DNA from 3 places in the Agromyces sp. 3263 genome. Region 1 is predicted to be linked to each of the others. Evidence: predicted binding sites of a transcription regulator. Region 1 holds the regulator's gene; each other region holds the start of a gene.
What was found. The regulator HrcA, encoded in region 1, represses chaperone genes, less so after heat shock. The targets are predictions, from matches to a motif close to TTNGCACTCGNNNNNNNCGAGTGCNAA.
Positions count from the first base shown of each region.

Region 2: groL (chaperonin GroEL) is a predicted target of HrcA. The motif match lies at 8,097-8,123, and genes of this name have one in related genera.
Region 3: J2X63_RS10100 (Hsp20/alpha crystallin family protein) is a predicted target of HrcA. The motif match lies at 7,484-7,510, and genes of this name have one in related genera.

Region 1 covers NZ_JAVDUV010000002.1:148,388-158,291, forward strand. The annotation lists gene J2X63_RS13870 (sensor histidine kinase) at 1-291, opposite strand, end outside; gene lepA (translation elongation factor 4) at 373-2,229, shown strand; gene J2X63_RS13880 (DUF1990 family protein) at 2,237-2,887, shown strand; gene hemW (radical SAM family heme chaperone HemW) at 2,891-4,117, shown strand; gene J2X63_RS13890 (DUF4870 domain-containing protein) at 4,121-4,549, opposite strand; gene J2X63_RS13895 (DUF4870 domain-containing protein) at 4,673-5,095, opposite strand; gene hrcA (heat-inducible transcriptional repressor HrcA) at 5,289-6,311, shown strand; gene dnaJ (molecular chaperone DnaJ) at 6,368-7,474, shown strand; gene J2X63_RS13910 (16S rRNA (uracil(1498)-N(3))-methyltransferase) at 7,486-8,220, shown strand; gene J2X63_RS13915 (histidine triad nucleotide-binding protein) at 8,245-8,604, shown strand; gene J2X63_RS13920 (PhoH family protein) at 8,681-9,694, shown strand; gene ybeY (rRNA maturation RNase YbeY) at 9,717-9,904, shown strand, end outside.
Region 2 covers NZ_JAVDUV010000001.1:2,791,335-2,801,238, forward strand. The annotation lists gene J2X63_RS12745 (DUF4032 domain-containing protein) at 1-722, opposite strand, end outside; gene J2X63_RS12750 (ABC transporter ATP-binding protein) at 859-1,959, opposite strand; gene J2X63_RS12755 (thioredoxin domain-containing protein) at 2,231-3,172, shown strand; tRNA gene J2X63_RS12760 (tRNA-Thr) at 3,255-3,327, shown strand; gene J2X63_RS12765 (DMT family transporter) at 3,329-4,405, shown strand; gene J2X63_RS12770 (nitroreductase family protein) at 4,389-4,943, opposite strand; gene msrB (peptide-methionine (R)-S-oxide reductase MsrB) at 4,947-5,348, opposite strand; gene J2X63_RS12780 (DUF3263 domain-containing protein) at 5,546-5,845, shown strand; gene J2X63_RS12785 (LytR C-terminal domain-containing protein) at 5,877-6,422, shown strand; gene J2X63_RS12790 (cold-shock protein) at 6,627-6,830, shown strand; gene J2X63_RS12795 (DUF3048 domain-containing protein) at 6,981-8,036, shown strand; gene groL (chaperonin GroEL) at 8,167-9,786, shown strand.
Region 3 covers NZ_JAVDUV010000001.1:2,179,593-2,189,496, forward strand. The annotation lists gene J2X63_RS10070 (DUF2207 family protein) at 1-692, opposite strand, end outside; gene J2X63_RS10075 (aminotransferase class III-fold pyridoxal phosphate-dependent enzyme) at 702-3,671, opposite strand; gene J2X63_RS10080 (tryptophan-rich sensory protein) at 3,769-4,611, opposite strand; gene J2X63_RS10085 (FUSC family protein) at 4,743-5,777, opposite strand; gene J2X63_RS10090 (transglutaminase family protein) at 5,886-6,674, shown strand; gene J2X63_RS10095 (NAD(P)H-binding protein) at 6,711-7,379, opposite strand; gene J2X63_RS10100 (Hsp20/alpha crystallin family protein) at 7,592-8,035, shown strand; gene J2X63_RS10105 (DUF885 family protein) at 8,137-9,834, shown strand; gene J2X63_RS10110 (hypothetical protein) at 9,881-9,904, opposite strand, start outside.

The sequences.
Region 1 (9,904 bases):
CAGGAACGACATCGCCAGCCACAGGAGCAGGAGGCCGACGAGCCACAGCACGCGGGCCCACGTCGGGAAGTGACGGTGCGCGACGGCGACGCCGGCGCCGTACCAGGCGAGGAACGCCACGGCGAGGATGGTGACCGGCACCTCGGTCGGTGCGTCCTCGAGCAGGGCGCGCACGACGACGAAGAGCGTGAGCCCGACGACGAGCAGGTGCAGGCCGAGCCGGAGCGTGAAGAAGACCGGCCGGAGCGCGGACGGCGCGACGCGCGCGTCGGTGTCTTCCATCACGGTCATGATGCTGTCAGCGTAGCCCGGCGGCCCTGACGGCGGCATCCGTCGAAAGTGCGAACCGAAAGTCATGGGAGAATCGTGGGGATGTCCCCTCGAGCCGCCAATCCGCCGGTGCCTGCTGCCACCGACCCCGCGCTGATCCGCAACTTCTGCATCATCGCCCACATCGACCACGGCAAGTCCACCCTCGCCGACCGCATGCTCGGCATCACCGGGGTCGTCTCCGACCGTGACATGCGCGCCCAGTACCTCGACCGCATGGACATCGAGCGCGAGCGCGGCATCACGATCAAGAGCCAGGCGGTGCGCATGCCCTGGCAGGTGGGGGACACGTCGTACGCCCTGAACATGATCGACACGCCCGGACACGTCGACTTCAGCTACGAGGTCTCCCGCTCGCTCGCCGCCTGCGAGGGAGCGATCCTTCTCGTCGACGCCGCGCAGGGCATCGAGGCGCAGACGCTCGCGAACCTCTACCTCGCCCTCGAGAACGACCTCGAGATCATCCCCGTGCTGAACAAGATCGACCTGCCCGCGGCGGAGCCCGAGAAGTACGCGCGCGAGCTCGCCGACCTCATCGGCGGCTCGCCCGACGACGTGCTCAAGGTGTCGGGCAAGACGGGGGTCGGCGTCGAGGAGCTCCTCGACCGGGTGGTCGAGCGCATCCCGGCTCCGGTCGGCGACGCGACCGCCCCGGCACGGGCCATGATCTTCGACTCCGTCTACGACAGCTACCGCGGCGTCGTCACCTACGTCCGCATGGTCGACGGCCAGCTGAACCCGCGCGAGCGCATCCAGATGATGTCGACGAAGGCGACGCACGAGATCCTCGAGATCGGCGTGAGCGCGCCCGAGCCCACGCCCACGAAGGGGCTCGGCGTCGGCGAGGTCGGCTACCTCATCACCGGCGTGAAGGACGTGCGCCAGTCGAAGGTCGGCGACACCGTCACCACGGCCGCGAAGTCGGCCACGGAGGCGCTGCCCGGCTACACCGAGCCCCTGCCGATGGTCTTCTCGGGTCTCTACCCGATCGACGGCAGCGACTACCCCGAGCTGCGCGAGGCGCTCGACAAGCTCAAGCTGTCGGATGCCGCGCTCGCGTACGAGCCCGAGACCTCGGTCGCCCTCGGCTTCGGCTTCCGCGCCGGGTTCCTGGGCCTGCTGCACCTCGAGATCGTGACCGAGCGGCTTCGCCGCGAGTTCGGACTCGACATCATCAACACCGCGCCGTCGGTGGTCTACGAGGTGACCACGGAGGACCGCAAGACCGTCACGGTCACGAACCCGAGCGAGTTCCCGACCGGGGCGAAGATCTCCGAGGTGCGGGAGCCCATGGTGCGCGCCGCGATCCTCGCGCCGAAGGACTACGTGGGCACCATCATGGAGCTCTGCCAGTCGCGCCGCGGCACGCTGCTCGGCATGGAGTACCTCGGTGAGGACCGGGTCGAGATCCGCTACAACATGCCGCTCGGCGAGATCGTGTTCGACTTCTTCGACCAGCTCAAGTCGAAGACCGCGGGCTACGCGTCGCTCGACTACGAGCCCACCGGCGACCAGGCCGCCGACCTCGTCAAGGTCGACATCCTGCTGCAGGGCGAGCAGGTCGACGCGTTCAGCGCGATCGTGCACCGCGACAAGGCGTACGCCTACGGCGTGCTCATGACGGGGCGGCTGCGCGAGCTCATCCCGCGCCAGCAGTTCGAGGTGCCCATCCAGGCCGCCATCGGCGCCCGCATCATCGCGCGTGAGTCGATCCGCGCGATGCGCAAGGACGTGCTCGCCAAGTGCTACGGCGGCGACATCACGCGCAAGCGCAAGCTCCTCGAGAAGCAGAAGGAGGGCAAGAAGCGCATGAAGATGGTCGGCCGCGTCGAGGTCCCCCAAGAGGCGTTCATCGCCGCGCTCTCGGGCGACACCGAGAAGAAGGACGCGAAGAAGTAGGTTCCCGATGACCCGACGAAGCACCTTCACCGACCAGTCGGTCACCTACGGGGCGATCGGGGCGACGCTCGCCCCCGACTTGTTGCGCTACCCGCCCGAGGGCTATCGCCCTGCCGAGGACTCCGTGCGCCTCGGCAGCGGGATCGAGCGCTTCGAGCGCGCCGCGGAGTCGCTCATGACCTGGGGCATCCAGCAGGGCGCCGGCTTCGAGGTCGTCGACGTGTCGACGGGCACGGGCGCGCAGTACCCGGGCATCGTCTACGACGCCGAGGGAGCGCCGCTCGCCGAGCAGCCGTCGCCGCGCACCGAGGAGCGCTTCGGCGCCGACGGCACGCCGTACATCGCCGCCGGCATGACCGCGACGCTGCGTCGTTCGGGCCGCTTCCGCCACCACGACACCCCGGTGCTCGTCGTCTACGTGATCGACGAGCCCGACCGCGTCGGCTTCGCCTACGGCACCACGGCGGAGGGGCCCGAGAGCGGCGAGGAGTCCTTCATCCTCGAGCGCCGCGAGGACGACACCGTGTGGCTCACGATCCGGTCGCTGCTCGGCACCGCCGGCGGCATCCGTCGCCTCGTGGCTCCTCGGCAGCGCCGCAAGCGCCGGGAGCTCACCCGCGTCGAACTGCGGGCCCTGCACCCCGCGGGCGGCGTGTAGCCGGTGGGCTCGGCCCTTCCGCTCGGCGATCCGGCGCCGCTCGACGGCCTCGTCCCGGCATCCGCCGCAGTCGGCGCCCATGAGCGCGCGTTCGGCGTCTACGTGCACGTCCCGTTCTGCCGGGTGCGCTGCGGCTACTGCGACTTCAACACGTACACCGCCGGTGAACTCAGGGGGGCGCGGCAGGTGGACTACGCCGACCACGCGATCGGTGAGATCCGGATGTCGCGACGGGTGCTCGAGGCATCCGGAGTGCCGCATCGCCTCGCCTCGACCGTGTTCTTCGGGGGCGGCACGCCGACGCTGCTGCCCGCCGACGACCTGGTGCGCATGCTCGGCGCCGTGCGCGACGAGTTCGGATTCGAGGAGGGCGCCGAGGTCACGACCGAGGCGAACCCCGACTCGGTCGGACCCGACGACCTGCGTCGTCTCGCCGACGGGGGGTTCACGCGCGTGTCGTTCGGCATGCAGTCGGCGGTGCCGCACGTGCTCGCGGCACTCGACCGCACGCACGACCCCGCGCGGGTGCCGCTCGTGGTGCGCTGGGCGCGCGACGCCGGGCTCGACGTGAGCCTCGACCTCATCTACGGCACGCCGGGCGAGTCGCTGGGCGACTGGCGCCGGAGCGTCGAGGCGGTGGTGGCCGAGCGCCCAGACCATGTCAGCGCCTACGCGCTCATCGTCGAGGAGGGCACGAAGCTCGCCCGCCAGATCCGTCGCGGGGAGCTCGCGACGCCGTCCGACGACCTCGAGGCCGACATGTACGAGCTCGCCGACGACCTGCTGGGTGCGGCCGGGTACGAGTGGTACGAGGTGAGCAACTGGGCGATGGATGCCTCGCAGCGCTCGCGCCACAACCTCGGGTACTGGCGTGGCGACGACTGGTGGGGCGTGGGTCCCGGCGCGCACAGCCATGTGGGAGGCGTGCGCTGGTGGAACGCGAAGCACCCGGCCGCCTACGCGGAGCGGGTCACGGCGGAGCTCTCGCCCGCGGTCGGACGCGAGGTGCTCGACGCGGGCACCCGGGAGACCGAGCGGGTGCTGCTCCTGACGCGCATCCGGGAAGGCATCAGGATCGACACGCTGCACGCGGGCGGGCGGCACGCGGTGGTCGGCCTGATCGCGGATGGCCTCGTGGACGCGAAGGCCGCCCTCGCCGGTGTGCTGACGCTCACCAGACGAGGGCGGCTGCTCGCGGACGCCGTGGTGCGGCGCCTGCTGGAGGAGTGAGGCTCAGCTCACGAACTTGATCGTGAGCGGGTAGGTGTAGAGCTGGCCCTGGTTGGCCTTCACCGCGGCGATGATGCTGAAGACGATCACGAGCACCCACACCGCGATCAGGATGAAGATGCCGATCACGATGAACGTCGTCACGATGCCGACCACGTAGGCGATCGCCATGGTGATCTGGAAGTTCAGCGCGGTCGCGGTGTGCTCGCGCACGAAGGGGCCCTTGTCCTTGAGGATCAGGTACCCCAGCAGCGCCGGCACGAAGCTGAAGAAGATGCCGCCGATGTGCACGAGCGTCGACCAGAGCTTCTCATCGCTCGGGCTGAGCTGCTGGCTCTGGCCATAGGGGTTCTGCGGCGGCGCCGGCGGTCCCTGGGGCGGGGGCGGCGGGGGTCCCTGCGGGGGTGGCGGAGGCGGGGTCTGGTCGGACATTGAGGTCTCCTTCTTCGGGCTCGTCCGTTCGGCGAGACTCGTTCGGGTTCATGCTGGCACAGCAACGCCCGCCGCGGGAATAGGCGCTCCCGCGACGGGCGGATCGATGCTGCCGGCGTGCGCCTACTTGATGAGGCGGATGGCGAACGGATAGCGGTAGTGCTTGCCGTCCTTGGCCTGGAGGAACGCGATGATCGAGAAGACGACGCCCACGATCCAGACGACCCACATGAGCAGCGCGCCGATGAAGACGACCACGAGGATGGCCGAGATGATGTAGCCGAAGACGAGGGTGATCTGGAAGTTCAGCGCCTCCTTCGCCTCGGTGTTCGTGAACGCGCCGCGGTCCTTGAAGACGAGCCAGATGATGAGCGACGGCAGGAAGCCGAGCACGCCGCCGAGGTGGGCGAACGAGCCCCACTGCACGTCCTGCTCGTGGGTCAGCGGCGGCGCGGTGTGCGTGGCGGGGTCGGGCGTCGCCGGTGCGGCAGGCGGAGGCGGGGTCTGCCCCGTCGGATCCGACGGCTGGACGTTGGGGTCGGTCATGTGCGTGCCTTTCAGGGGGGTTCAGAAGGGGTGAACCGCGACTGCAGCAGGGAAGGTGCAGGCAAGGTGCCTCGCGGGGTACCCATACGGTAGCGCTGCGCCGTGCGGCCCGGCAACGGTGCTGACCCTGATTCTCGCGGTAGGATTGGCACTCAGTCAGAACGAGTGCTAAGCGGTGAGGGAAGCGAGGACCATGGTCTCCGAACGCAGTCTCGCAGTGCTCCGCGCCATCGTGCAGGACTACGTCGCGTCCCGCGAGCCGGTGGGTTCGAAGACGATCGTCGAGCGCCACTCCTTCGGCGTGTCCGCCGCCACGATCCGCAACGACATGGCCCTCCTCGAGGAGGAGGAGCTCATCGCGGCGCCGCACACCTCGTCGGGTCGCATCCCGACCGACAAGGGCTATCGCGTCTTCGTCGACCAGCTCACCGACGTGCGTCCGCTGAGCCAGGCGCAGCGCCAGGCCATCGAGACCTTCCTCGGCGAATCGAGCGACCTCGACGAGCTGCTCGCCCGCACGGTCCGGCTCATCGCCCAGCTGACGAAGCAGCTCGCCGTGGTGCAGTACCCCTCGTTCGGCAGCGCGCGCGTGCGCCATGTCGAGCTCGTCTCCCTCGCGCCCGACCGCGTGCTCTGCATCCTGATCGCCGACTCGGGGCAGGTGGAGCAGCGCCTCGTCGTGCTCGACGAGCCGGTCGACGACGAGACCCTCTCCGCGCTGCGGGTGCGACTCAACGACCTGGCCGACGGGCGGACGATGGCGGATGCCGCGGACGCCCTCTCCGGCGAGATCCCCGGCGCCGACGGCCGCCACGCCGCCGTCGTGCAGACGATCGCGGCGACCCTCGCCGAGCAGGCGCGCGCCCAGCGACACGACCGGCTCGTGGTGGCCGGGGCGGCCAACCTCGTGCGCACCGAGCAGGACTTCGCCGGGTCGATCCTCGGGGTCATCGAGGCGATCGAGGAGCAGGTCGTGCTGCTCCGGCTGTTCGGCGAGATGGCCGGTGACGAGCACGCCGTCGCCGTGCGCATCGGGCGCGAGAACGCCTCGTTCGGCCTCGGCGAGACCTCTGTCGTGTCGAGCGCGTTCGCCATCCCCGGCCGCGACGTCTCGCGCCTCGGCATCGTCGGCCCCACCCGCATGGACTACTCCAACAGCATGGCGGCTGTGCGAGCCGTCGCCCGCTACCTCTCCCGCACCCTCGGCGAGAGCTGATTCCCCGCTGCCGTCGCATCGACCGGCATCCGGCAATTCGAAAGGACACGCCCTCCGTGGCAGACCACTACGAGGTCCTCGGCGTCTCGCGTGACGCCACCCCCGATGAGATCAAGAAGGCCTACCGCCGCCTCGCGCGCGAGCTGCACCCCGACGTGAACCCGGGCGCCGATGCATCGGAGCGGTTCAAGATGGTCACGCACGCGTACGACGTGCTGTCGGACCCGAGGCAGCGTGAGCAGTACGACCTCGGCGGCCAAGGCGGATTCGGCGGCGCCGGCGGCCAGAACTTCGGTGGGTTCGGGGACATCTTCGAGACCTTCTTCGGCGCCGGCCAGCAGACACGCGGGCCGCGGTCGCGGCGTGAACGGGGCCAGGACGCGCTCATCCGTGTCGAGGTGGGGCTCGAGGAGGTCATCTTCGGCACGCACCGCGACATCGAGGTCGACACCGCGATCCTCTGCGAGACCTGCCACGGCTCGTGCTGCCAGCCGGGCACGTCGCCCGTGACGTGCGACATCTGCCACGGGACGGGTTCGATCCAGCGCGCGGTCCGCTCCCTGCTGGGCAACGTCATGACCTCGAGCCCCTGCGGAACCTGCCGCGGCTACGGCACCGTCATCGCCACGCCCTGCGTCACCTGCCAGGGCCAGGGCCGCGTTCGCGCCCGCCGCACCGTGCCGGTCGACATCCCCGCCGGCGTCGACACCGGCGTGCGCCTGCAGATGCCCGGATCGGGCGAGGCCGGCCCGGCAGGGGGCCCGAACGGCGACCTCTACCTCGAGATCAAGGTGCGCAACCACGATGTGTTCAGCCGGAACGGCGACGACCTGCTCTGCACGCTCGAGGTGGCCATGACCGACGCGGTGCTCGGCGCCGACACCACGATCCCGGCGCTCGACGGCGACGTTCGCGTCGAGCTCCATGCCGGACTCCAGAGCGGCGAGATCCTCACCGTGAAGGACCGTGGCGTCACGAAGCTGCGCGGCACCGGTCGTGGCGACCTGAAGATCGGCGTGCAGGTCATCACGCCCACCAAGCTCTCCTCGAAGGAGCGCGACCTCATCCAGCAGTTCGCCCACTCGAAGAAGGCGGCCGGCCCGGCGCTCAGCCACTTCCAGCAGGGCCTCTTCGCGCGGCTCCGCGACCGCTTCCTCGGCTGACGGATGCCGCGATGAGCCACCTCTACCTCGACGAGTCCCTCGACCTCGCGTCCGTCGCCCCCGGTGCCACCGTCCGGCTCTCGGGCGACGAGGCTCGGCACGCGGTGACGGTGTCGCGGGTGCGCACGGGGGAGCGGATCGCGATCGGCGACGGCCGCGGCATCCGCGTGCTCGGCATCGTCACGGCGACCGGGCCCCGCGAGCTCACGCTCGAGGCCGACGAGGTCATCGTCGAGGAGCCGCCTGCGATCCGCATCACGCTCGTGCAGGCGCTCGCGAAGGGCGATCGCGACGAGCTCGCGGTGCAGGCCGCCACCGAGCTCGGCGTGGACGCGATCGTGCCGTGGGCCGCCTCGCGCTCGGTGTCGCGCTGGGAGGGGCCGAAGGCCGAGAAGGGCCGGCAGCGCTGGGCGACGATCGTGCGCGAGGCCGTGAAGCAGTCGATCCGCTCGTGGCTGCCGCCCGTGGCATCCGTCACCGCGACCGGTGCGCTTGCGGCCGTGGTCGAGGGCTCCCGGATGCTCCTCCTCGAGCCGACCGCGACGACGGCGCTCACCGAACTGCGCCCCGACGGCCGCGACCTCGCGCTCGTCGTCGGCCCCGAGGGCGGCATCGCGCCGTCCGAGCTCGAGGCGCTCGTGGCCGCAGGGGCCGAGCCCGTGCGGCTCGGGGCCTCGGTGCTGCGCACCTCCACGGCCGGCCCTGCGGCCATCGCGGTGCTGAACGCAAGCCTCGGGCGGTGGTGACGCATCCGTCGCTACGATGGGCAGATGACCCAGTCCGCCGCGGAGCCGACCCTGTTCGAGCGCATCGCCGCCCGTGAGATCCCCGCGCAGATCGTGGCGGAGACCGACCGGGTGATCGCGTTCCACGACATCGCGCCGAAGGCACCCGTGCACGTGATCGTCACGCCCAAGCAGGGCGACTACCGCGACGTGGCAGAGCTCGCCGAGGGCGACCCCGACCTGCTCGCCGAGCTCGTCGCCGTCGCCCGTGGCATCGCCGCCGACCTCGCCGACGGCGACTTCCGGCTCGTGTTCAACACCGGCGCCGGAGCCGGGCAGACCGTCTTCCACGTGCACGCGCACGTGCTCGCGGGCGGCCTCGAGGAGGGTTCGCTTGCCGGCTGACGCGCAGGGCTCAGAGGCGGCTGCCGGGCAGCCGCTCCGCGACGACGAGGAGCGCCTCCGCATCGACGGCATCGCCATGGTGCGACTCCTCGGCCCGCAGGACCGGTTGCTCACCACCATCCAGCGCGAGCACCCCGGCGTCGAGGTGCACGTGCGCGGCAACGAGATCACCATCCGGGGCGCCGCCGACGACCGCCGGCGCGTCCGCCGCCTCATCGAAGAACTCCTGGAGCTCGTCAGAGCCGGCCAGGACCCGACACCCACCGAAGTGAGGAGCTCGGCCCGCATGCTCGAAGCCGATCCCAATGCCAAGCCGTCCGAGCTGCTCGGACAGGTCATCGTCTCCGCCCGAGGGCGCACCATCCGCCCGAAGACCGAGGGTCAGCGCCAGTACGTCGACGCGATCGACGAGAACACCATCGTGTTCGGCATCGGCCCGGCCGGCACCGGCAAGACCTACCTCGCCATGGCGAAGGCCGTGCAGGCCCTGCAGCGCAAGGAGGTGAACCGCATCATCCTCACCCGCCCGGCCGTCGAGGCGGGTGAGCGGCTCGGATTCCTCCCCGGCACCCTCACCGACAAGATCGACCCCTACCTGCGGCCGCTCTACGACGCGCTCAACGAGATGATGGATCCCGAGATGGTGCCGAAGCTGCTCGCGGCCGGCACCGTCGAGGTGGCGCCGCTCGCCTACATGCGCGGCCGCACCCTGAACGACTCGTTCGTCGTGCTCGACGAGGCGCAGAACACCACCCCCGAGCAGATGAAGATGTTCCTCACCCGGCTCGGGTTCGGCTCGAAGATGGTGGTGACCGGCGACGTCACCCAGGTCGACCTCCCCGGCGGCGCGAGCGGGCTCCGGCTCGTCACCCGCATCCTCGACCACGTCGACGACATCCACTTCGCACGGCTCACGAGCGACGACGTGGTGCGCCACAGCCTCGTCGGCCGCATCGTCGACGCCTACACCGAGTACGACCAGCGCACCCAGGCGCAGCGCTTCGAGCGCGACCAGGCACGCGAGTTCGCCAACCGTGCAGAGCGCCGCGGCACCGCGCCCCGCGACCACCTGCCGCGGAAGTCCAAGTGATCGCCCAAGAGGAGCACCGCGCGTGAGCATCGAGGTCAACAACGAGTCCGCCGTCGAGGTCGACGAAGCCGCCCTGCAGCGGCTGGCCGTGTACGCGCTCGACGCGATGCACGTGCACCCCGACGCCGAGCTCGCGATCGTGCTCGTCGACGAGGGAGCGATGGAGCAGCTGCACGTCCAGTGGATGGACGAGCCCGGTCCCACCGACGT
Region 2 (9,904 bases), on a different contig from region 1:
GACTCGGAGCCCGTGAGCTCCTTCCACAGGCTGCGGTACGCCTCGACGATGCCGTTGGAGATGCGCACCGGGTCGAGCTCGTCGGCGACGCGGCCACCCGCTTCGAGGTCGAGGAGCTCGCCGGCGATGTTCACCCGGGCGATCTCGAGGTCGTTCTCGCGCTGGCCGTTCGACAGGCCGCCCTCGTAGAGCTTGCCGGTCTCGGCGTCGACGAGGTAGGCCGCGAAGGCGCCCGCATCCCGCCGGAACAGGGTGTTCGACAGCGACACGTCGCCCCAGAAGAACCCGACGATGTGCAGTCGCACGAGCAGCACCGCGAGGGCGTCGATGAGCCGGGTCGCGGTGTCGGGCCGGAGCGTCTGGGAGAAGAGCGCGCGGTAGGGGAGGGAGAACCGGAGATGCCGGGTGACGAGCACCGGCTTCAGGGGCTCGCCCTCGGCATCCGTTCGGTTCGTGATGACCGCGACGGGCTCGACGCAGGGGATCTCGGTACGCTGCAGCAGTCGCAGCATCTCGTACTCGCCCTTGGCCATGTCGGCCGTGGTCTCCTTGATCGCCACGACATGGCCGCCCAGGTGGGCGAACCGCACGAGGTGGCGTGAGATGCCCTTCGGCAGCGCGGCGATGGTGTCGCTCGGCCAGGACTCCAGCGGGAGGTCCCAGGGGAGGTCGAGCAGTGCCGGATCGGCCATGGCCGAGGTGATCGAAAGTGAGCCGCTCATCGTGGTTCAGCGTAGTCGTCGGTGGTGGCGGCCGCAGACGGGGTGACGCCGGCCGCGGCCACGGCGAGGCCGGCCGGGGACACGGCGATGCCGGCCGGGCCGAAGCCCGACCGGCATCCCGGTGCTGCGTGGAACGTCAGGCGACGATCGGCTTCTTGCTGAGGCGGAGGCCCGACTCGGAGTCGAAGATGTGCACGTGGCCCGGCGTGGCGGTGAGGTACACGCGGTCGCCGGCGTTCGGGTGCACGCGGCCGTCGACGCGCGCGACGATGTCGGTGCGCTTGCCCTCGACCGTCGAGTGCCCGTAGAGGTAGCCGTCGGCGCCGAGCTCCTCGACGAGGTCGACGTCGACCGCGAGGCCCTCGCCCTCGTTCGGCGAGACGACGATGTCCTCGGGGCGCACGCCGATCGTGGCGACCTTGCTGCTCGCGTCGGCGAGCGCCTCACGCTCGACCGGCACGTTGGCGGTGCCGAACATGATCCCGCCCTCGACGAGGTCGGCGTGGAACAGGTTCATCGCAGGCGAGCCGATGAAGCCGGCCACGAACACGTTGTTCGGCGCCTCGTACAGGTCGCGCGGAGTGCCGACCTGCTGCAGGATGCCGTCCTTCAGGACCGCGATGCGGTCGCCCATGGTCAGGGCCTCGGTCTGGTCGTGGGTGACGTAGACCGTGGTGACGCCGAGACGGCGCTGCAGCGAGGCGATCTGGGTGCGGGTCTGCACGCGGAGCTTGGCGTCGAGGTTCGACAGCGGCTCGTCCATGAGGAACACCTGCGGCTGGCGCACGATCGCGCGGCCCATGGCGACGCGCTGACGCTGGCCGCCCGAGAGCGCCTTCGGCTTGCGAGCCAGGTAGGGCTCGAGGTCGAGCAGCTTCGCGGCCTCGAGGACGCGAGCGGCGCGCTCGTCCTTGCCGACGCCGGCGATCTTGAGCGCGAAGCCCATGTTCTCGGCGACGGTCATGTGGGGGTAGAGCGCGTAGTTCTGGAAGACCATCGCGATGTCGCGGTCCTTCGGCGGCACGTCGGTGACGTTGCGGTCGCCGATGAAGATGTTGCCCTCGTTGACCTCTTCGAGGCCGGCGAGCATGCGGAGCGACGTGGACTTGCCGCAACCGGAAGGGCCGACGAGGACGAGGAACTCGCCGTCTGCGACGTCCAGGTCGAGCTTGTCGACCGCCGGGCGGGTGCCACCGGGGTAGAGCCGGGTGGCCTTGTCGAACGTGACTGATGCCATGGTTCTTCTGTCTCCTTCACCGGCAGGTACGTGCCGGACGATCCGTAGTGAATGGAAGCGCGTCGACGTCGACGCCTCATCAGTATCGCATGCGCGCGGGGTGCGGCCGAATCGGGCCCCGACGCCTTGCGCTCGGCGCTCGGGTGATTCCCATGCCGGGAACGGCACGCATCCGGCATCCGCTTGGGTGATTCCCAGACATGCTTCCTACTATCGTGGGTGCGTTCGCATGCATACGCGCGCGCACCCACAGCGACCGGAGTGACCATCGATGACCTACGGCGGATCGAATCAGCCACGCCCATCCCGAAATGAACGCAGAGAGGCGGCCCGAGAGAAGGCCAGGCTTCTCCGCGAGGAGCAGAAGAAGCGGGAGCGCCGCAACAAGATCCTGATCCAGGGCGGCATCATCGTGGCGGTCGTCGCCATCGCCGCGCTCGTCGGCACCCTCATCTTCCAGAGCGTGAAGCCCGAGGGACCCGGTCCGCAGAACATGGCGAGCGACGGCATCCTGCTGACCGCCGGTGACGACGGCGGCATCGTCGCCGTCTCGACCCCGGCGCTCGCGGCGGGCGAGACGCCCACGCCGACCGTGCCCGACGACAGCGGCGAGGTCGCCAACATCGTCATCTACGTCGACTACCTGTGCCCCTTCTGCGGCCAGTTCGAGGCCACGAACTCGGAGTCGATGCGCACCATGGTCGAGTCGGGCGCCGCCACCCTCGAGGTGCACCCGATCGCGATCCTCACGAACAAGTCGGCAGGAACGCAGTACTCGCTGCGTGCCGCCAACGCGGCGGCGTGCGTCGCCGAGTCGTCGCCCGACTCGTTCTTCGACTACAACGCGATCCTCTTCGAGAACCAGCCCGAGGAGGGCTCCACCGGCCTCACCGACGACGAGCTCAAGTCGCTCGCCGAGGAGGTCGGGGTGAGCAACCAGTCGACGATCGAGAAGTGCATCGACGACGTGCAGTTCAAGGCCTGGGTCCAGGACTCGACGAACCGCGCCCTGACCGAGCCGATCCCGAACACCAACCCCGAGCTGCCCTCCGTCACCGGCACCCCGACGGTGCTCGTGAACGGCCAGCAGTACGGCGGCTCGCTCGACGACCCGCAGGAGTTCCAGGCGTTCGTGCTGCAGGCGACGAGCCAGACGTTCAACGACTCTGAGTCCACCCCCACGCCGACGCCCACGCCCACCCCGGCGCAGTAGTCGTCATCCGTCCGACCGCGAAGGCCCGGCCCGCGCCGGGCCTTCGTGCCGTCGGTAGGATGTCGGGGAGGCATCGCCTCTCGCCGGCTTGGCGCAATTGGTAGCGCACCGCTCTTGTAAAGCGGTGGTTGCGGGTTCGAGTCCCGCAGCCGGCTCTTGACCGAGAATCCCAGCACGGATGCCGCGGCGCCCGTCGCACCGTCCGAGCACCCGCATCGGCATGCCCACGTCGAACGGACGCGGTTGCCGATGTGGCTCGCGATCGTGTTCGCGCTCGCGTGCGGCGCGCTGACGGCGCTCCAGTCGCGCATCAACGGACAGCTCGCCCACGCGCTCGACGACCCGTTCACGGCGGCGGCGATCTCGTTCGGGAGCGGCCTCGTGATCCTCCTCGTCGTACTCGCGGCGTGGCGGCCGGGCCGTGTCGGCATCGGCCGGGTGGTCGTCGCGCTCCGCGAGCGCCGGATCGCCTGGTGGATGCTCTTCGGCGGCATCGCCGGCGCCTGGTTCGTGACGACCCAGGGCCTCTCGGTCGCGGTCGTCGGCGTGGCCCTCTTCACCGTGGCGATCGTGGCGGGCCAGACCCTCGGCGGCATCGTCTTCGACCTGCTCGGGCTCGGCCCCGGCGGCCGGCGTCCGCTCACCGTCACCCGAGTGGTCGGCGCCGTGCTGGCGCTCGCAGCCGTCGGCTGGGCGGTCTCGGCCCAGCTCGGCGGCGACGTGCCCGTGCTGCTGATGCTGCTGCCGTTCACCGCCGGCCTGGGGGCCGCCTGGCAGCAGGCCGTGAACGGGCGGGTGCGCAGCGCGGCCGAGAGCGCGCTGACGGCGACCGTCGGGAACTTCGCGGTCGGCACCGCGGCCCTCGTCGTCGTGATGCTCGTGCACGCGGCATCCGTCGGCTGGCCCGAGTCGATGCCCACCGAGCCGTGGCTGTACGCGGGCGGCGCGATCGGCTGCATCTTCATCGCCGGCCAGGCGGTGCTCGTGCGCATCGTGGGCGTGCTCGTGCTCGCGCTGTGCGGTGTCGCCGGGCAGCTCGCGGCGGCGCTGTCGCTCGACCTGCTCGCGCCGGCGGCCGGACGCCCGGTCGACGCCGCCACGATCGGCGGAACCCTGCTGGCGCTGGTGGCCGTGGTGATCGCGAGCGTCGGGTGGACGCGCCGGCGCCATGCGGCACCGCCCGGGCCGATGCACGACGCGGCACCCGCCGAAGGGGCTAGTCGAGCGTCGTGAGTCGCGCCGCGGCGAGGGGGTCGGTGCGACCCTCGGGCCGGCGCGCCTCCGTGCGGCCGCCGACATAGAGCCAGCCGAGCAGTCGCTCGTTCGGCGCCAGGCCGTGCATCGCGGCGACGAGCGGATGCCGCGTGAACGGGCCGGTGCGCCACATCACGCCCCACCCCGCGTCGTCGAGCAGCAGGCTCAAGAGGTGCGCGACGCCGGCCGCGGAGGCCTCCTGCTCCCACTCGGGCACCTTCGGGTGGTCGGGCGTCGTCACCGCGACCACCGCCAGGAGCAGTGGCGCGCGCAGGGGCTTTCCCGCGAGCTTCGCCGCGGCCTCGCCCTCGGCGCCGGCCGCAGCGGCAAGCGCGGCACCGAGCCGCTCACGCGCGGGTCCGCGCAACGCGATGACCCGCCACGGCCGGAGCGCGGCGTGGTCGGCGACTCGGCCCGCCGCGTCGAGCAGCGCGACGAGCGCCGCATCGTCGGGCGCGGCATCCGTCACCTTCGGCGACGACCGCCGGGCGAGGGCCGCGTCGAGCACCGACGCCACCCTTCAGGACTCCGCGGTGAAGTCGAGGGCGATCGAGTTCATGCAGTAACGGTCGCCGGTCGGCGTGCCGAATCCGTCGGGGAAGACGTGACCGAGGTGCGAGCCGCAGGCGGCGCAGCGCACCTCGGTGCGCACCATGCCGAGGGAGGTGTCCTCGATGAGCTGCACGGCCTCGGGCCGCACCGACTCGTAGAAGCTGGGCCAGCCGCAGCCGGAGTCGAACTTGGTGCCGCTCTTGAAGAGCTCGGCTCCGCAGGCCGCGCACGCATACACGCCCGCCCGCTCCTCGTCGAGCAGCTCGCCCGTCCACGGGCGCTCCGTCGCGGCCTCGCGCAGCACGGAGTAGCGCTCCTCGCCGAGCTCCGCGCGCCATTCCTCGTCGCTCTTGTTCACGCGGTACTCCACGCGTGCTCCTTCCGGTCGGGTGCCATGATGGCAGGCACCAATGCTCGCAGGTCTTCCTGCACGAGGTGCAACGCGTGACGGATGCCACGTGTTCCGGGCGCCCGGGATGCACACGCCGCGGTCGCTCGGCGTGCGCACGGCGGCGGTTCCCTAGGATGTGCTGCAACGGCGAGCGGCCGGGAGCGACGGGAGGACCCATGGGCGTTGAGCACGTGCCCTCCCGCGGCGACGGCGACGCCGTGCTCGACGACCGGGCGATCCGCGTGCTGGCCTTCGAGGGCCGTGCGTGGCAGCAGCCGGGCCTCAAGGCGCAGGCCATCCGCGACGAGTTCGGCATCTCCGCCGCCCGGTACTATCGGATCCTCGGAGAGCTCATCGATTCACCCGCTGCGCTCCGTCACGACCCGATGCTCGTCAAGCGCCTGCAACGGATGCGTGAGGCGCGCGCAGCGATGCGAGCCCGTCGCTCGCTCTCGATCGGCCGCGCGCTCGACTGAGCGCGGCCCCCGACCCCGACGACTGGACCTCATGGCGCAGAAGTTCCCCCGCGATCGTTTCGACTCCATTCCGCACGGCATCGAGCGGGTCGGAGCGCACCGCGCGCCCGCGCGGCGCGGCGCCGGCTGGGTGGCGTTCGGCTGGGCCGCGCTCGTCACCGTCGTGCTTGTCGCGGTCGGCATCGGCGGCGTCGTGCTCTTCAACGACCGGCTGAACTTCGGCGACACCGGCGTGGCCACGCCCACACCCACCCCCGCGGTGACCGCGCCGCCGACGGTCGCTCCCGACATCCCCGTCACGGTGCTGAACGGCACGACGACCGCCGGCCTCGCCGCCCGGGCGGCCGAGACGTTGACGGCCGCGGGCATCCCCGTCGGCACGACCGCCAACGCGAGTGAGAACGACCTGACCGAGACGGTCGTCTACTACGCCACCCCCGATCTCGAGGGCGCCGCTCGCGGTGTCGCCGCCGCGATCCCCGAGGCCGACGTGCGCCTCTCCGAGCAGTTCGCCCAGATCGGCACCCCGCTCGTGCTCGTGGTCGGATCCGACTACGCGACGGCCACCGGCGGGTGATCCGCAGCGAATCGTTGCCATTCCGCGACATTTTCTTGCGCCGAACCCCTTGTGCCGCGAAACCACGTCGTTAGTATCTGGAATTGGTCGCTCTCTCCCGTGTCACGCCCGGCGCCGCCTCGGTGCCATGCCGGCACGTTCCGAGGGCCCCGGTACAGGCGACAGGCACGTGCTGATCGACGAACGGCAACATGGGAGCAACGCATGGCGAACGGAACCGTGAAGTGGTTCAACGCTGAAAAGGGTTATGGATTCATCACCGTCGACGACGGGGGCCAGGACGTGTTCGTCCACTACTCCGCGATCGACATGTCCGGCTACAAGGTGCTCGAAGAGGGCCAGCAGGTCGTCTTCGAGGTCGGCACGGGGTCCAAGGGGCCGCAGGCCGAGGGCGTGCGTCCCGCCTAGCCCGAGAGCTCGAACGCGCCGCCGGCTCGCCGGCGGCGCGTTCCTCGTCGTCCTCCCGACGCGCGTGGCCTGACGGCGCGACTCGTCGCCGGACGAGATCCGGGCGCGCCGGGGCGCTCCTCGCGTGCGGCGCATCGGTAGCATGACCGCATGGCGTGGCCCGCTCGCTCGGCCGCCGCGTTCCGTGGTGCAGCGCTCACCGTGGTCGCGGTCTCCGTCCTGCTCGTCACCGGATGCAGCGGCCCGCCGGTCCTCGTGCCGGTGGCGACGCCCTCGCCGACCGCTCGACCGGCCGGCGACAGCGGACCGCCGGTCACCGTCGCGTTCAGCCCGCTGCGGGGCACGCGACTCGAGGAGCCGGCGGCGCCGCATCCGTCGATCGCCGTCAAGATCGACAACCATGAGGAGGCGCGTCCGCAGATCGCCCTCAACCGGAGCGACATCGCGTTCGAGGAGCTCGTCGAGGGCGGGCTCACCCGGTACCTCGTGGTCTGGCATTCCGACGTGCCCGAGTCCGTCGGCCCGGTGCGATCGGTGCGCCCCATGGACCCCGACATCGCCTCGCCGTTCGGCGGTATCATGTCGTACTCGGGCGGGCAGGAGCAGTTCGTCGAGATGATGATGGCGACGCCCCTCGTCAACATCGTCTTCGACTTCGACGACACCGGGCTCTTCGAGCGCGCCGATGAGCGCCCGAGTCCGCACGACGTCATCCTCGCCGCCGCCGAGGCGGTCTCGCGCAACGCCTCGCTCGCGCCGCCGCCCGTGCAGTTCTCCTACGGGACGAGGGATCCCCTCGCCGCACCGGCACTCGCCGCGACGCCGACCTCGCGCATCGACCTCGTCTTCTCGGAGGCGCGATTCCCGTCGTGGGAGTGGGACGCGACCTCCGGCGCATGGCTCCGTTCCCAGGAGGGGGCACCCGACTCCGAGGCATCGGGCGACCGGGTGCGCGCGACCAACGTCGTCACCCTGCGGGTCGGCATCGACTGGAGCTACGGCGAGGTGCCGCGCACGGTCATGGTGGGCTCGGGCGAGGCATGGGCCTCGGTCGCCGGCAGGACGGTGCACGGGACGTGGACGAAGGATGCCGCGGCCGCGCCGATCGTCCTCACGGCCGACGACGGCAGCCGGATCCGGCTCGCGCCGGGCAACACGTGGGTCGAGCTCGTGCCCGACGAGGGCTCGGCGACGTTCGTGCCCTGAGCCGCGGCGCGCGGCATCCGTGCTCGCTTGCACTCGTGACGGTCGAGTGCCAGAATCGTCTTAGCACTCACTCGATTTGAGTGCTAACCAACGAATCTTTGAGACGTCCGAGAAGGGACGAGAGACACACATGGCAAAGATCATTGCTTTCAACGAGGAGGCCCGCCGCGGGCTCGAGCGTGGACTCAACCAGCTCGCCGACGCGGTCAAGGTGACCCTCGGCCCGCGCGGTCGCAACGTCGTGCTCGAGAAGAAGTGGGGCGCCCCCACGATCACGAACGACGGCGTGTCGATCGCCAAGGAGATCGAGCTCGACGACCCGTACGAGAAGATCGGCGCCGAGCTCGTCAAGGAGGTCGCCAAGAAGACCGATGACGTCGCCGGCGACGGCACCACGACCTCGGTCGTGCTCGCCCAGGCGCTCGTGCGCGAGGGCCTCCGCAACGTGGCCGCAGGCGCCGACCCCATCTCGCTGAAGCGCGGCATCGAGAAGGCCGTCGCGGCCGTCTCCGAGGAGCTCCTCGCCGCTGCGAAGGAGATCGAGACCAAGGAAGAGATCGCCGCGACCGCGTCGATCTCCGCCGCCGACCCCCAGATCGGCGAGATCATCGCCGAGGCGATCGACAAGGTCGGCAAGGAGGGCGTCGTCACCGTCGAGGAGTCGAACACCTTCGGCACCGAGCTGGAGCTGACCGAGGGCATGCGCTTCGACAAGGGCTACCTGTCGGCGTACTTCGTCACGGACCCCGAGCGCCAGGAGGCGGTCTTCGAGGACCCGTACATCCTCATCGTCAACAGCAAGGTCTCGAACATCAAGGACCTGCTCCCCATCGTCGACAAGGTCATCCAGACCGGCAAGCAGCTCCTCATCATCGCTGAGGACGTCGACGGCGAGGCGCTCGCGACCCTGATCGTGAACAAGATCCGCGGCATCTTCAAGTCGGTCGCCGTGAAGGCTCCCGGCTTCGGCGACCGTCGCAAGGCGCAGCTGCAGGACATCGCGATCCTCACCGGCGGCCAGGTCATCTCCGAGGAGGTCGGCCTCAAGCTCGAGAACGTCACCCTCGATCTGCTCGGCCAGGCCCGCAAGGTCGTCATCACCAAGGACGAGACGACCATCGTCGAGGGCGCGGGCGACCCCGAGGCCATCGCCGGCCGCGTGGCGCAGATCCGTGCCGAGATCGAGAACACCGACTCGGACTACGACCGCGAGAAGCTCCAGGAGCGCCTCGCGAAGCTCGCCGGCGGCGTCGCCGTCATCAAGGCGGGCGCGGCCACCGAGGTCGAGCTCAAGGAGCGCAAGCACCGCATCGAGGACGCCGTCCGCAACGCGAAGGCCGCCGTCGAGGAGGGCATCGTCGCCGGTGGTGGCGTGGCCCTCATCCAGGCCGGCGCGAAGGCGTTCGCGAAGCTCTCGCTCACGGGCGACGAGGCGACCGGCGCGAACATCGTCAAGGTCGCCATCGAGGCGCCGCTCAAGCAGATCGCACTCAACGCGGGCCTCGAGCCCGGCGTCGTGGCGAACCGCGTCGCGGAGCTGCCCGACGGCCACGGCCTCAACGCCGCGACCGGCGAGTACGGCGACCTGCTCGCGCAGGGCATCATCGACCCCGCCAAGGTGACGCGTTCGGCGCTGCAGAATGCCGCATCGATCGCCGGCCTCTTCCTCACCACGGAGGCCGTCGTCGCCGAGAAGCCCGAGAAGAACCCGGTTCCGGCCGGCGACCCCACGGGCGGCATGGACTTCTAGTCCGAATCGATCCACGGCCCGCGGGCCCGATCAACGCGAAGGGCGTCTCCTCCGGGAGACGCCCTTCGTCGTGCGCGGGAGCCGTGCGGCGGTGCCCCCTGCGCGCGTCGCCCCGCCC
Region 3 (9,904 bases), on a different contig from region 1:
TCGGCGAGCGAGAGGTACCGGCGCAGGCCCTCGAGATGCTCGCGCCTGGACCGAGCCGGAGGCAGGTAGCGCCGCCACGAGGCCGGGGTCACGAGGATCGTCGCGATCGTGGCCGCGAGCGCCACCACGGTCGCGATGAGGGCGGGCCAGTCCCCGTCGATGAGGGCGAAGACGATGAACAGCGCCTCGACGAGCATGCCGAGGTACGCGAGGATCCTGAGCGTGGTGCCGGGCCAGGTCATGCGCCGCGGGGCGACGAGCCCATCGCGGGCGAGGGCATGCTCGGTGTGCTGCACGACCGTGCGCAGCCGCGCCGCGAGGGCGCGTCGGTCGGAGGAGAACCGCCGCACGCGACCGGGCGTGTGCTCGGGGCCGAAGAGCGCCTCGAGCAGCGCGAGCTCGTCGGCCGTGAGCACCACGTTCGGCGCCATCTCGACGCCGATCGGCTCGCGCTTCGACCCGGCGATGAGCCGCACCTTGCGCTTCACGGCCAAGTCGATCAGGGCCGCGGATGCCGCCCGGCGGTCGGCGTCGACGAGCAGGGCATCGCGCAGCACGGTCGTGTCGCGTTCGGGTGCGTACTGCACCACGAGCGCCGTCACCCGCTGCGCAGCGATGGCGCGCGCCACGATCCCCAGCACGAGGATGACGAGCGCTGGCGCGACCGCGAGCAGGATGACGGCAGGAAGCACGCGCCCAGTCTAGGGATGGGGTCGTGTCCACCCCTCGCGCCCCTCGCGGAGCGCCCGGTCGAGCGTGTCGACGAAGAAGTCGGCCGAGGCGCCGTCGAGGCAGAGCGGCGGCTTCACCTTCAGCACGTTCCGGTGGTCGCCGGTCGGCTGCATGACGATGCCGAGCTCGAGCAGCCGGTCGCAGATCGCCGCCGTCTCCTCGGTCGCAGGCTCGAGGGTGGCGCGGTCCCGCACGAACTCGACCCCCAGGTACAGGCCGAGGCCGTGCACCATGCCGATGAGCGGATGCCGCGTCGAGAGCTCCTCGAGTCGCCCCTTCAGGTGCGCGCCGACCGCCGCGGCGTTCTCCTGCAGTCCCTCGTCGCGGAAGGCGTCGAGCACCGCAATGCCGGCCGCGCTCGACGCCGGGCTGCCCCCGGTCGAGGAGAAGAACGGGCCCTGCGACCCGAACCGCGCGGCGATCTCGCGGGTCGTGACGACCGCGCCGAGCGGGTACCCGTTGCCCGCCGCCTTCGCGACCGCCACGACGTCGGGCACGACGCCCTGCTGCTCGAAGCCCCAGAACCAACGGCCGAGGCGGCCGTATCCGGCCTGCACCTCGTCGGCCACGGCGAGGCCGCCGACCTCGCGCACGGCCGCGTAGACCTCGGTGAGGTAGCCGTCGGGCAGCGGGATGCCGCCGGCGTTGCCGAAGAACGTCTCGGCCACGAACGCGGCGGGCGGACGGCCCGATGCGGCGAGCCGGCGGATCACGGCGGCGGCCTCGGGCGCGTAGCGCGCAGCATCCGCCCCCCGATGCGCACCGCGGAACGGGTTGGGCGCCTCGACGACGTGCACCCAGTCGGGCCGGCTCGCGAGGGCGCCGGGGTTGTCGGCGATCGAGGTCGACACGGCATCGGAGGCGTACGTCCAGCCGTGGTAGGCCTCGAGGACCGACACGACGTCGCGCCGGCCCGTCGCGGCGAGCGCGATGCGCAGGGCGAGGTCGACCGCCTCCGAGCCCGAGTTCACGAGGAACACGGTGTCGAGCGGGTCGGGCAGCATCTCGGCGAGCCGCTCGGAGAACTCGACGACCGCGCCGTAGTTGAAGCGCGAGTTGGTGTTGAGGGTGCGCAGCTGTCGCGCCACAGTCGCGGCGAACTTCGGGTGCCCGTGGCCGAGGGGTGTCACGTTGTTGACCATGTCGAGGTACACGCGTCCGTCGGTGCCGAGGAGGTGCTCGCGCCAGCCGCGCTCGATGCGCGGCGGGGCGTCGTAGTAGTGCTCCTGCACCTCGGCGAAGGCGCGGTCGCGACGGGTGATGAGCACGGTCGCGTCGGCCGAGGGACCGAGGGCCACGGATGCCGCGGGCTGCCCCGCGCGGAGTCCGAGCAGCGGGGCGGGGTCGAGGGTCAGCGCGAGCCATCCCGGCGCGTACTCGGGACGAACGAGGTGCGGCACGGGCGGCGCGCCGTCGCGCTCGACGCGAAAACGGATGCGCGTGCGGGCCGGTGCCGTGCCGTCGAGGACGCCCTCTGCGACGAGGCGTGCGCCGCCGACCGAGGGCTCGTCGCCGAGCGCCTGCGGCTCGCCGAACCACACGTCGATCCCGGTCGGGATCGTCGCCGACGAGACGGCCGAATGGATGCGGCTCCCGGTCAGTCGCGCGATTCCACGCTCGAGCCAGGCGGCGGAGGCCCCCGCGTCGAGCGCCGCGAGCGCGATCCGATCCTCGAGGCCGGGGTCGAGCCATGCGCCGGCGTCGACGTCGTCGGACTCGATGGAGACGTCGAGGCGCACCGCCGTCGCCGCGTCGACCCCGGGGAGCGGCCGGAGCGGCGACGTCGCAGCCATCAGGTCGCTCGCCGCGTCGCTCGCCGCCGAGGGCGAGACGCCGATCGCCGCCGCGATCACGCCCGTCATCACCTCGATCGGCACCGAGGTCGCCTGCTCGAAGATCTGCCACTCGCGGTCGATGCCCTCTGCGGCATACGCGTTGTCGCCCCCGTCGAGCTGCACCTGGTGCTCGCCGCTGACCACGAGCACGGCGCCGCGCAGCACGACGAGCGGCCAGATCGCCGCGACCTCGGCGGCCGACATCGGGCGCAGCGCGTGGAAGGCCGTGATCGCCGGGAGCACCGAGACCGGCTCCGCGCCCGCGTGGTGCAGCACCGACGAGACGGTGATCGCCAGCTCCGCCACGGCCCAGGTGCGCGTGACGTCGCCGAAGTCGATGAGCCCGTCGGGGATCCGCATGCCGCGCTCCGAGGTGCAGACCACGTTGTCGTCGGTGAGGTCGAGATGCACGGCCTGGCGCGGCAGGTCGGATGCGACGGCGGCGAGGTGCGCCCAGGCCGCCGCCGCGGCATCCGTCACCCGCTGACGTTTCGCGGGGTCGGGGTGATGCCGGGCGAGGAGTCCGACGACCTCGGGCGCGAACCGGGGGTCCCACTGCAGCACGCGGTCGACGCCGGGGTGGTCGAAGTCGGCGAGGGCGAGGCTCGTCTCGGCGGCGAGCCGTCCGAGTCGCGCCACCACCGTGGGGGAGAGGTACGAGCCGCCCGTGAGGGTGCCGCCGGGGAGGTACGCGATGAGGCGGATGCCGAGCGGGCCCTCGCTCGTGTCAGCGAGGATCGAGCGCGGCGCACCCGTGGCATCCGTCGTCGTCGTGGCGATGCGCAGGTGCGGGGCGGCCGACGCGATGCGCTCGGCGGCGAGCTCCTGGGCGGCGAGCTCCACGGCGGTGAAGGCGGGGTTCGTGATCTTCACGACGCCGATGGGCGCCGCGCCGCCGGTGCCGGCGTCGACCTCGGCGGGCTGCGCGCGGGCGAGGAAGTTCTGGTCCTGCTGGCTGCCGAGGGGAGTGAGCTCGACGTCGAGGTCCCACGCCGCGCGCACGATCTCGACCACCTCGTCCGACGGCAGCTGCGGCGCGGGCAGCTCGCCGGCGTTGAAGAAGTCGAATCCGCGTGCTGCGACGCCCTCGCCCGGCTGCGACATGGTGCCCCTCTCCGCTTCGACGATAGCGATTCGCGTCGCCGCTCCGGCATGGCCGCCGTGGCGAAGTCGTCGGCGCCGCCTCGCCGCCGGCGCGGGGCTACGAGCGCGCGGCCGTGGCGCGGCGGCGGCGCAGCTCGACCGCCACGCGCACGGCGACCGTGACGAGCACGACGGCCGCCGTGGCGATGATCGCGGTCACGCCGACGACGGTCGACGCGGGCGCGTCGGTGAGGCGGGCGACGGCGATCCACGCGAGTCCCCAGCCCAGCGAGAGCGTGGGGGCGACGCGCCCGCGGTCCCAGACGGCGAGGGCGATGCCGATGAGCCCCGCGACGGCGACCACGACCACGGCCCACGTCTCGGGCGGGATGCCCCAGCCGTCCCAGCCGGTGGCGGTGAGGGCCGCCGTGATGTTCGCCGCGGTCGCCACGATCACCCAGCCGAGGTAGAGACCGATGGTGCCGTCGGTCACGAGCGCGTCGAGGGCGTTCCTCGGCGGCATCGCGAGGCAGATACGGAACGCGACGACGAGCACGATGAGCAGCGCCACGATCACGGGCACGCTGAGCCAGAGCAGGTCGAACTGGATGCTCAGGATCCACGCGGCGTTCAGCAGGAGCGACGCGGCCACCGGGTAGCCGAGCCGGCGGTGCCGGGCGTCGGTGCGCTGGCCGGGCAGGAACTGCCACACCGCGTAGGCGAGCAGGCCGAAGTAGATGACCGACCAGATGCTGAACGCGCCGGTGCCCGGGGCGATCAGGGTGGCGTCCGCCGCGAGCGCGCCGCCCGCGGCATCCTGAATCGGCTGCCCGCCCGCCGCGCCCGAGCCGATGAACGAGCCGATCACCGCCAGCACCGCGCTCACCGCCACCGTGAGCTGCCTCGCGAGGCCGCTGCGGGTGGTGCCGGTCGTCGTCGTGGTCGAGGACGTCGTGGTCATGGTCGCTCCTGCCGTCGTCTGGTGGATCCCGGTCGGGTTGCGTCGCCAGCCTAGGCAGGGGGGCGCCGCGCGCGCGTCGAACCTTCGGTTGATGCCCCCGCCGGCTGTCACGGCCGCGCGCACCCTCGCGGCTACGCCGACCCGGCGCCGAGCTCCTCGCGGATGCGCCGCAGGTCCTCCATGAGGGAGCCGACGAGGATCCAGTGCCCCGACGTCGGCGGCGCGATGACGAGCGCCGACGTGAGCGCCGGCGTCTCGGACGTGACCGGCCCGGGCTCGGGCTCGGCGACGCGCACGGCGAGCCGCACGTCGTGCGCGACCCGGCGCAGCTGCTCGGCGATGGCACGCACGGTCGGTTCCCGGCGCAGCGCGTCGTCGTAGTGGTCGGCGAAGGCCCGTGTCATGCCGATCAGCTGCGTGACGATCGGGCTCAGCAGGTCGAGCAGGTCGCGCAGCGCCGCGAGCTCCTCGCGGTGCGCCGACCGGCGCGGGTTCAGGGTGAGCGACTCCTCGCCGGCGTCGATCGCGGCCTCCGCGGCATCCCGCATCGGACGCAGCAGCCGCGCCTCGATCATCAGCGCCTCGACGTCGGCGGGCGCCTGCGAGGACTCGAGCGCGGTCGCGAGCCGGTCGACGGATGCCGCGAGCTCGGCGCCGAGCCGGACGACGTGCTCGCGCGCGGGTGCCACCGCCACGGGCGGCACGATCGCCACGTTGACGACGATGCCGATGGCCGCGCCGATGAGCGTCTCGAGCACGCGGTCGAGAGCGTACTCGGGCGATGACGCGCCGAGCGCGAGCACGAGCATCGCGCTGATCGCGACCTGGTTCGACGTGCCCGGCGTCATCTTCAGCGTCCAGGCGACGAGCATCGCGACGACGATGGCCAGCAGGATGATCCAGGTGCTCTGCCCGAACACGAGCGAGATGCCCGTGGCGATCACGACGCCGAGGATCACCCCGATCGAGCGCTCGACCGCCTTGCCGAGCGACTGGTTGACGCTCGGCTGCACCACGAGCAGGGCGGCGATCGCGGCGAACACGGGCAGCGGCCCGGGGATCAGCCATCCCGCGATGAGCCAGGCGGCGATCGTCGCGACGGCCGACTTCGCCACCTGCAGCAGGGGTACCCGCTTCGTGGCCCGCAGCGTGGCCGAGATGCCCATGCCCCTCAGGCTAGCCGCGCGAGGGAGGGCTGGGCAGATGGGTCGCCGCGGGTGAGAATGGGACGGTGCCACCCGGCACGCCCTTCGAGGACGAACGAGGTGTCACGCATGCAGCGATCCGTCTCCGCCCAGCTCACCCTGCAGGTCGCCGCTCCGGCGCGGCTCGCCTTCATCGTCGCCGTGGCGTCGCGCCCGCCTGCCGAGCGGCTCCACCTCCGCCACGACGGCGAGGCGATCGAGCCCCGCGAGGTGACGGATGCCGCGGGCACGCGCATCCACGTCGTCGACGTCGCGCCCGGCACGGTCACGCTCGACTACGGCGCCACCGTCGACGGGCGTGCCGACGAGGCATCCGGAACCGAGCTGGAACTGCTGGAGTACCTCCGGCCCAGCCGCTACGGCGAGGCCGACCGGCTCGCGCCGACCGCGCACGCGGAGTTCGCGGGGCTCGCCGGCGCCGACCTGCTCGCCGCCGTGAGCTCGTGGGTGGGCACCCGCCTGAGCTACGTGCCCGGTTCGAGCCAGCCGACCGACGGCGCGGTGCAGACGCTGCTCGCCGGCCAGGGCGTGTGCCGCGACTACGCCCACCTCGTGATCGGGCTGCTGCGCGCCCTCGACGTGCCGGCTCGCCTCGCCGCCGTCTACGCGCCGGGCCTCGACCCGATGGACTTCCACGCGGTCGCCGAGGCGCATGTCGACGGCGCATGGCATGTCGTCGACGCCACCACGCTCGCGCCGCGGTCGACGCTCGTGCGCATCGCGACCGGGCGCGACGCCGCCGACACGGCGTTCCTCAGTTCGTACGGCGGCAACGTGACGCTCGAGTCGATGCTGGTCACGGCGATCGCCGACGAGCTGCCCGACGACGACGTGACGCGCCTCGTGCGGCTCGGCTGAACGGCAGGCGCCGACCGGCCGGCGACCAGCCGCGCGTCAGTCGCCCGCGTCGGGCCCGCCGAGCGACGCCAGCGCCTGGTCGATCGGGTCGTCACCCGACACGAGCTCGAACTGGGTGCGGGATGCCGCGCCGGATGCGAGCAGGGCGGCGATCGTCGCCGCGACATCCGCACGGGGAATGGATGCCCGGGGCACCGCGGTGGCGGCGCGCACGCGCCCGGTGCCGGGCTCGTTCGTGAGCCCGCCGGGTCGCACGATGGTCCAGTCGAGGTCGCGCTCGCGCACCGAGGCATCCGCTTCGCTCTTGGCACGCAGGTAGAGCTGGAAGACGTCGTCGGAGTCGGCGTCGAACTCGTCGGTCGCGATCGCCGAGACGACGACGAGGCGGGAAACACCGGCGGCCTCGGCGGCGTCGGCGAGCAGGATCGCGGCGTCACGGTCGACGGTGAACTTGCGCTCGGCCGAGCTGCCCGGGCCGGCGCCTGCGGCGAACACCGCGGCATCCGCGTTCTTCAGCACCTGGCCGACCTCGTCGACCGACGCGTGCTCGAGGTCGAGCACCACGGCGACCGCACCGGTGGCGTCGACGTCGGCGCGCTGGTCGGGATTGCGGATGATCGCGACAGGCTCGTGACCGGCCTCCGCGAGCAGGCGTTCGAGGATGAGGGCGATCTTGCCGTGACCTCCGGCGATGACGACGCGCATCGCCCCAGTCAACGCGGTGAGCGTCGCTGCCGCAAGCGCTCCGGGCGGCGACACAGTGACGATCGGTCGCCCCGAATTCCGGACGGATGTCACCCCCTGCACCCTTGGCACTCTCGCGGTGCGAGTGCTAATCTGAAGCTACTTGAGCGAGATCGACTCAAGTCTTGGACACCGGCCCGACGAGGGCCGCGACACAGGGAGGAATGCCGATCATGGCCATGTACTGGGACCCGTTCCGTGACCTCGACCGCCTCGCTGCGACCATGCTCGACTCGAGGCAGGGGCCGCGGGTGATGCCGATCGACCTGCACCGCGATGGCGACCACTACGTGCTGAACGCCGACCTGCCCGGCGTCGACCCAGGCTCGGTCGACGTCGACATCGACGGTCAGCTGCTCACCATCCGCGCCGAGCGCACGCTCCGCTCCGACGAGCAGGCGCAGTGGCTCGTGCGCGAGCGTCCGAGCGGATCGTTCCTGCGCCAGCTCACCCTCGGCGACGGGCTCGACACCTCGGGCATCAGCGCCCACTACGAGAACGGCGTCCTGAGCGTCGTCATCCCGGTGAGCGAGCAGGCGAAGCCGCGCAAGGTCGAGGTGCAGTCCGTCTCCCGCGGCGAGCAGGCCGTCACGGCCGGCCGCGGCAACGGGAGCTGACGCGACCGAACCGACCTGGAGCCCGCACCGCCGCCCGGCGGGGCGGGCTCCTGCCAGGTGCACCGCTGTTGCCGTCGGTGGCCGGGTCTAGCGTGGAGGGCATGACGTCGCTCGCAACCGACCTCGCACGACTCGGCGCCGAGTTCTGGGAATGGCGCGACGCCACCTCGTTCCGCACGTCCGACGACATCCCGCGCGTCGAGCGCCCGGCCGGGTGGCTGCCGCGCTTCGACCGTGCCGCGATCCACGAGTTCACGCTCGCGCTCGCCGGCTTCGCCGATCGCTGGAAGGCGATCGATGCCGAGGGGCTCGGCGCGCTGCCCGTCGGCACGCAGGTCGACCACCGGCTGCTCGGCGCCGCGCTCGCGCGAGTGCACTGGGAGCTCGAGGTGCTCCGCAACTGGGAGCGCGACGCCGTGTTCCTCACGTCGCAGGTGCTCGGCCCGTGGTTCGACCTGCTGCTGCCGCCCCCGCCGTTCGACGAGCGGCGACAGGCCGACCTCGTGCGCGTGCTCGAGGCGATCCCCGCCGCCGTGGAGCAGGCGATCACGAACCTCGAGCGCGCCGGCGTCGCGACCCTCGCCCGGGTGGCGGCGGCCGACCTCCACGAGATCGGCGCGCGGCTCGAGCGCTCCGTGGCCGAGGTCGTGCCGCTGACGGATGCCACGGCCGCCGCCGCGCTGCGCGCCGCTCAGCCCGGGGCGAGCGCGGACCTCGAGCGGTTCCGGGGCTGGCTCGCGGCATCCGCTGATCGGCTCGGGCCCGACGTGCCCGTCGGACGCGAGGCCTTCACGTGGTACCTGCGCCACGTCGCGCTCGTGACGCACGATCCCGAGGAGCTGGTGCGCGCCGCGATGCAGGACGCGAACCGCAGCATCGTGGCGGAGGCGGCGACCCGCGCCCGCTTCCGCGACGTCGCCGAGCCCCTGCTCGCCGTCTCAGCCGAGGCCGAGTCGACGGCCGAGGCCGCGGCAGAAGCCGAGGTGCGCGCCTTCTACGAATCCGCGGGCCTGCTCTCCCAGCCCGAGACGCTGCGCCGCTACCGCTTCGCGCCGACGCCGCCCTACCTCGAGCCGCTCGCGTTCCTCGGCGTGAACGACGACCTCACGAGCGTCCGGCGCGTGGCCGACGACGCCACCTCGTACGTGCCCGAGCCGTCTGCCGACCTGCCGTACTTCGACGCGGCGAACGCGCGCGATCCGCGCCTCGGCATCATCCACGAGGGCGCGCACAGCCAGCAGCTCGCGCTGTCGTGGGCGCAGCCCGACCCGATGCGGCGGCACTTCATCGACTCCGTCGCCAACGAGGGCATCGCGCACTACAACGAGGAGCTCATGCTCACGGCGGGGCTCTTCGCCGACGCCCCGCACTCGCGGGTGATCGTGCACAACTTCATGCGGCTGCGAGCGTTGCGTGTCGTCGTCGACGTGAACCTCGCCACCGGGGCGTTCAGCCTGCCCGAGGCCGTCGACTTCTTCGTGCGCATGGTGCCGATGGACGTCGGCACCGCCACCGAGGAGACCGCCTACTACGTGGCGACGCCCGGCCTTGCGATGTCGTACCTGGTCGGCAAGCACGAGGTCATGCGGCTGGTGGCGGATGCCGCGGTCGCGGCCGCGCTCGACGGCACCGAGTTCTCGCTCCGCGAGGTGCACGACGCCGTGTGGCGCAACGGCAACGTGCCGATGTCGCTGCTGCGCTGGGAGCTGCTCGGTGACCGCGGCGACGTGGACGCGCTCGACGCCGCCGGCGCGTGGTGGGAGTCGGCGCCGGCGGGTGCGGAGGTCAGCGGGAGCTGAACTCAGCGGGGGTGAGGTCTGCGGGCGCTGAGGCAGGCGGGGCGTGTCAGAACGCGACGCCCTCCGCCGC